2 regions of the Luteibacter sp. PvP120 genome follow, and region 1 is predicted to be linked to the other one. Evidence: riboswitches for the same ligand, from Rfam matches in the RefSeq annotation. Region 1 holds a riboswitch; the other holds the start of a gene.
The links. A riboswitch is a leader RNA that binds a small molecule or an ion and turns the genes downstream of it on or off. The one in region 1 is predicted to bind cobalamin.
Positions count from the first base shown of each region.

Region 1 (3,325 bases):
TGGTCCGCGCTTACCGAGGGCCTGGTCGATGCGCACAACCTGTTCGTGGTCGGCCGCGGTTTCGGCTTTGCCGGGGCGCTGGAAGCCGCGCTGAAGTTCAAGGAAACCTGCAACCTGCACGCCGAGGCGTTCAGCGCGGCCGAGGTGAAGCACGGCCCGATGGCCCTGGTCGGCCCGCATTTCCCCGTGCTGTTCTTCGCCCAGAACGACGATACGCTGCCCGGGGTGCTGGAGATCGCGGCGGAGTTCCGCAAGCGCGGCGCCAATGTGTGGATCGCCGCACCCGGCGCCACGGGCGAGGGTGTGCTGCCCCTGGTCGCCACCGCGCCCATCGCCGCACCGCTGATCACCGTGCAGAGCTTCTACCGCGCCACGGCCGCGCTGGCACTGGCACGCGGTTTCAACCCCGACGTGCCGCCGCACCTCAACAAGGTCACCGAGACCGTCTGACCTCTCGCCCCACGTATAGGAATTGCCATGACCATCGCCCTCGTCAACGGCCGTGTGCTGACCGATAACGGCTTCCAGGGTGGCTTTGCCGTGCTGGTCGACGGCGGCACCATCACCGGGCTGGCCTTGCCGTCCGATCCCCGCGTGCGCGCCGCCGAGCGTCACGACCTCGGTGGCCGCACGCTGCTGCCCGGTTTCATCGATTGCCAGGTCAACGGCGGCGGCGGCGTGCTGTTCAATGACGTGCCCACCGTCGACACCATCCGTCGCATCGGGCAGGCGCACGCGAAGTTCGGCACCACCGGCTTCCTGCCTACCCTGATCAGCGACGATGCCGCGGTGATGGCGAAGGCCATCGATGCGGTGAACGACGCGGTGGCCCAGGGCGTTCCGGGCGTGCTCGGCATCCACCTCGAAGGCCCGTTCATCGCGCCCGAGCGCAAGGGCGTGCACGATCCGGCCAAGTTCCGTATCGCCGACGCCGACGACGTAGCCATGGTCGCCCGGCGGCACGGCGGCGTCACGCTGCTCACGCTGGCGCCCGAGCGCGCCTCGGCGGCGGTGCTGCAACAGCTGGTCGCCCACGGCGTGATCGTGGCGGCCGGCCATACGGCCGCCGACTACGACACCACCCGCCAGGCCCTGGCGACCGGCGTGCGTGGCTTCACGCACCTGTTCAACGCCATGACGCCGTTCACCAGCCGCGAGCCCGGCGTGGTCGGCGCCGCGCTGGAAGACGCCGCCAGCTGGTGCGGCCTGATCGTCGACGGCCACCACGTGCACCCGAGTTCGCTGCGTGTCGCCATCGCGGCCAAGGCGCCGCAGAAGATGATGCTGGTCACCGACGCCATGCCACCCGTGGGGTCGGACGATCCGAACTTCGTCCTGAAGGGCGAGACGATCACCGTCCGCGACGGCGTCTGCCAGACGGCCGACGGCACGCTGGCCGGCTCCGCGCTGGACATGGCCACCGCCGTGCGCAACACGGTGGAGATGGTCGGCGTGGCCTATGACGAGGCGGCCCGCATGGCCTCCACCTATCCGGCCGCCTTCCTCGGACTGGAAGCCACCCACGGCCACATCGCGGCGGGCTATCGCGCCGACTTCGTGGTGATGGACGACGATCACACGGTGGCCGAAACCTGGATCGGCGGCGAGCGCGTCTACGCCGCCTGATCCGTCGCCCCCGCACTGGCTCGCTTCCGCGCGGGCCAGGCGTTAACATTGCGTTGTTCGGGTGTCCCCGCCGGCCTGAAGCGGGCGGGGATGAAACGGGAAGCCGGTGCGCCACACATGTGGCAAGGCCGGCACTGCCCCCGCAACGGTAAGCGTGAGGAGCCGCCCAGAACGGCTCCATCCACCGGCCACAGCCACTGCGCAAGCGGGAAGGCGCCGGTGCGATGCCTTCGGGCCAGCGCGAGTCCGGAGACCGGCCCGATCGGCGAATCCTGCGCTTTTAAGCGCGGGCGCCGTCCCGTTATCGGCGATTCGCGGAGGGCGAATCCGGACAGTCATCCGGGTGTTGCCCGTGGTGCCGTTCGTCATTGTGTCCTCCCGCGCGCCTGTTGAGGCTACGCATTGCCGCACCAGCGGCGGAGGAAACCCGTTCCATGAAGAAGACCCTGCTCGCGACGGCCCTGCTGTCGACGATCGTCGCTGCCCACGCGGCCGACGCACCCAACAGCACCCTCGACCCGGTGGTGGTCACCGCCAACCGCGCGCCCACCCCGCTCGACGAAGTGCTGGCCCCGGTCACCGTCATCAGCCGCGAGGACATCGAGCGCCTGCAGCCCCGCAACGTGCAGGACCTGCTGGCCGGCCTGCCCGGCGTGACCATGACCAACACCGGCGGCCTGGGCCAGCAGACCTCGCTCTTCATGCGCGGCAGCAACTCGGCACACACGCTGGTGCTGGTGGACGGCGTGCGCGTGGGCACCGTGGGTGCCGGCCTGCCCGCCTACGAGCAGCTGCCGGTCGAGCAGATCGACCATATCGAGGTGGTCCGCGGCCCGCGCTCCAGCCTGTACGGCTCGGATGCCATCGGCGGCGTCATCCAGATCTTCACCCGTCGCGGCCAGGCCGGCGAAGCGCCCACGCCCAGCCTGTCGATCGGCGGCGGCAGCCACGGCTACACCGCCGGGCAGGTGGGTCTCTCGGGCGGCACCACGCATGGCTGGTACAACGCCAGCCTGGGCGGCCAGTACACCGCCGGGATCAACGCCTGCCGCGTTGGTGCGGCCGACGCGTTCAAGGGCTGCTTCACCGACGAGCCGGACCACGACGCCTACCGCACCTACAACGGCGCGCTCTCGGGCGGCTACCGCTGGGACAACGGCACCGAACTCACCGGCAGCTGGCTGCGCAGCAAGGGCGACATCGAATACGACGGCGATTTCCAGAACCTGACCCGGCGCTCGCAGCAGGTGGCCGGCGCCAAGCTGGCGTTCGACGTGATGTCGGCCTGGCGCATGTCGGTCAGCCTGGGCCAGAACCAGGACCGCGCGGACAATTACCTCAACGGTACACAGAAGAAGTACTACGACGGCCTCGGCAACCTCGTCACCGGCGCCGACAAGGTGCGCACGGGTTACCTGTACTCCAAGCGCAACCAGGCCTCCTGGCAGAACGACATCACGCTGGCCGCCGGGCAGACGCTCACCGCCGGCGTCGATTACCAGCAGGAAAAGCTCGACAGCGACACGCCGTACCTGAAGGACACCCGCAACAACACCGGTGTGTTCGCGCTGTACCAGGGCGTGTTCGGCCCGCACGAGATCCAGCTGTCCGCGCGCCACGACCACAACACGCAGTTCGGCAACCACACCACCGGCTCGGCCGCCTATGGCTACCGCTTCGACGACGGCATGAAGATCAC
Region 1 is NZ_JBSRXP010000010.1:128,042-131,366, forward strand. Features, by position in the region: gene ACVKN3_RS17465 (SIS domain-containing protein) at 1-450, shown strand, start outside; gene nagA (N-acetylglucosamine-6-phosphate deacetylase) at 478-1,626, shown strand; cobalamin riboswitch at 1,669-1,902, shown strand; gene ACVKN3_RS17475 (TonB-dependent receptor domain-containing protein) at 2,061-3,325, shown strand, end outside.

Region 2 (3,325 bases), on a different contig from region 1:
GTCTCGCGCTCGCTCCAGCCGAGGATCGCGGTCCACGCCGGGTTGACCGACAGCAGGCGCGTGTCCGCATCGGCAACCAGCAGGATGTCGCTGGACAGGCGCCAGATACGGTCGCGCTCGGAAGTACGCTCCGCCACCTGCCGTTCCAGGCTCAGGGCCAGCTGCTGCAGCTCCCCCTCGGCACGGCGCCGCTCGACGGCGACGCGGGTGCGGTTGCCTACCTCGCGGACGAAGGCGATCTCTTCCTCCAGCCACTCACGCGGGTCGGCGTGGTTGAGGTACAGCAACGCCACCACCCCACCGCGCTCGGTCACCGGCATGTTGATGAAGGCGACGGCGCTGATGCCTGCCAGGGCATCCGCGGTATTCACGGTACGCGGGTCCTGGTAGGCATCGGTAACCAGGGCGGTGCGCCCGGCCTTGATGTCGTCGATGTACGAGCCGTAATCGCGGAAGTTCAGCACGCCGGCGATCGTCTGGATGCCCGGGGCGTTCCAGTCGCGTTCGACGGTGATGGTTTCCGCCACCGTATCGACCGTGCCGTAACCGGCACGGCTGACCCGTAGCGTGCGGCCGAGCACCTCGGCCACCCGATAGGCGATGTCCGTCGGGTCTTCCAGGTCGCGCAGCAGGTTGCTGACCTCGATCAGGGCCAGGCGGCGCTCTTCGGCACCGCCGGCATCCCCCGGCGTCTCCACGGTCGGGTAGACGCCGACCATGAACACGGGCTCGCCGTCCACCGGGCGCCGCCATGGCTCGACGGACACCCGCCACGCCGTGCCGTCCGCGGCCGTCAGCCCGATATCGCGGACCCCCTCGATACCGCCAGCCGCCAGCAGGGCGGTCAGGCGGGACCGGCTGTCGTCCGTCCACCAGTTCAGGAAGCCCTGCCCCGCCCCGTCACGAAGCCGTGCGGTCATCCAGGCATTGGCGTAAAGGAGTTCCCCTGTCGCCGACACGGCCGTGAAGCCGAACGGCAGTGCGTCGAACGCATGGGTGACCAGGGCGTGTTCCTGCAACGCGAACGTAGATGGCATCGAGCGAGCGGTCATGGGGCAGATCGCAGATGTTAAAGGTTCGAAGCCCTGCACTTTGTGTAGGCCATCTTCACGAAACGGTCATGTCGCGCTGCGGAAATCGGCACGCTGGGGGTTGCAAAAAAATGACTCCCGGCGGATCAAGCACATAGCGCATTTACCCTACATCTTGTGTTGACGGTACCGGGGACCAGCTATATGGTGTGTCCCGTTGGTGTCCGAAGAGGCGCGACTGCCCGTCGGACTTAATAGGGAATCCGGTGTAAATCCGGAACTGCCCCGCAGCGGTAAGTGGAAACGAACCCGTCACACGCACTGGTCCCCCTGGGATTGGGAAGCGACGGCTAGGCCGGACCCGAAAGGCGTCCCCGTCCACGAAGTCCGAAGACCTGCCAACAGCTGTCGCCCCGCCAGGCGTCGGTTTTTGTGGTGACGGCTTCCGCGGGGAGGCACGTCGCGGTCCGGAGCCCCCGATGGCGTGCTCCGACGCGACCCTTTTCCGCCGGCCCACCGCTTCGAGCCCCGTCCGAGGGAACGGGAGTTTGAACCGAGCCCTGGGGCACGCCTGACATGACCACGATGGAATCCGCCGCGCGCGAGCGCACCGAAGCAGCCGATACGGCCGTTACCTCCCCCGCCCCGGCGGACAAGGCACCCGCTGCCGGTTACCGCAACGAGCCGCCGCCGGCGTTCGCGCTGACGCCGCCGCACAGCCCCGGCCAGATGCGCGTCACCAAGCGCAACGGTGGCCAGGAAGCCGTCGACGTGAACAAGATCGTGCGCGCGGTGACCCGCAGCGCCGATGGCCTGTTCGCGGTCGACCCGATGCGCGTGGCGCTGAAGACCATCGGCGGCCTGTACGACGGCGCCACCACGCAGGAGCTGGACCAGCTGTCGATCCGCACCTCCGCGGCGCTCACCGCCGAGGAACCGGAATACGGCCAGCTGGCCGCGCGCCTCCTGGCCGCCTTCGTCGACAAGGAGGTGTCCGGCCAGGACATCCAGTCGTTCTCGCAGTCGATCAGCACCGGCTTCGAGCTGGGCATCCTCAACGAGCGCCTGCGTGACTTCGTGCTGGTCAACGCGCGCAAGCTCAACGATGCCATCGACACCGCCGGCTCGCGCCGCTTCGAATACTTCGGCCTGCGCACGGTCTACGACCGCTACCTGCTGCGCCACCCGACCCGCCGCTTCGTCATCGAGACGCCGCAGTACTTCTTCATGCGCATCGCCTGCGCCCTCGGCGGCAACGACGTGGCCGAGACGCTCGAGCTGTATCGCATGCTGTCGTCGCTGGAATACCTGGCCAGCTCGCCCACCCTGTTCAACGCCGGCACCGCGCACGAGCAGCTGTCGTCGTGCTTCCTGCTGGATTCGCCTCAGGACGCGCTGGAGTCCATCTACGCCAAGTACGGCGACGTGGCCCAGCTGTCGAAGTTCGCCGGCGGCATCGGCCTGGCCTATTCACGTATCCGCTCGCGCGGCTCGCTGATCAAGGGCACCAACGGTCATTCGAACGGCCTGGTACCGTGGCTGAAGACCCTCGATGCGTCGGTGGCCGCGGTGAACCAGGGCGGCAAGCGCAAGGGCGCCGCCTGCGTGTACCTGGAAAGCTGGCATGCGGATATCGAGGAATTCCTCGAGCTGCGTGAGAACACCGGCGACGACGCGCGCCGCACGCACAACCTCAACCTGGCCAACTGGGTGCCGGACCTGTTCATGCGCCGCGTCGAGACCGACGGCGACTGGTCGCTGTTCGACCCGAAGATCGTGCCGCACTTCGTCGACACCTGGGGCGCCACCTTCGAGGCCGCCTACGAGAAGGCCGAGGCCGAGGGCCTGGCCGTCAAGTCGATCAAGGCGCGAGAGCTGTACGCCCGCATGCTGCGCTCGCTCGCGCAGACCGGCAACGGCTGGATGACTTTCAAGGATCGTTCCAACGCCACCAGCAACCAGACCGCCCGTCCGGAAAACGTCATCCACCTGTCCAACCTGTGCACCGAGATCCTGGAAGTGACCTCGGAAGGCGAGACCGCCGTGTGCAACCTCGGCTCGGTGAACCTGGCCCGCCACGTGGTCGACGGCCAGTTCGATTACGACAAGCTCGCCACCACGGTGCGCACCGCCGTGCGCCAGCTGAACCGCGTGATCGACCTCAACTTCTACCCGATCGCCACGGCGAAGACGGCAAACATGAAGTGGCGTCCGGTCGGGCTTGGCGTCATGGGCCTGCAGGACGTCTTCTTCAAGCTCCGCCTGCCCTTCGACTCCGCGGAAGCGCTGAAGCT
Region 2 is NZ_JBSRXP010000011.1:94,883-98,207, reverse strand. Features, by position in the region: gene ACVKN3_RS17865 (hybrid sensor histidine kinase/response regulator) at 1-1,052, opposite strand, end outside; cobalamin riboswitch at 1,233-1,448, shown strand; gene ACVKN3_RS17860 (ribonucleoside-diphosphate reductase subunit alpha) at 1,608-3,325, shown strand, end outside.
Region 2: another riboswitch for cobalamin. It lies ahead of ACVKN3_RS17860 (ribonucleoside-diphosphate reductase subunit alpha); the one in region 1 lies ahead of ACVKN3_RS17475 (TonB-dependent receptor domain-containing protein).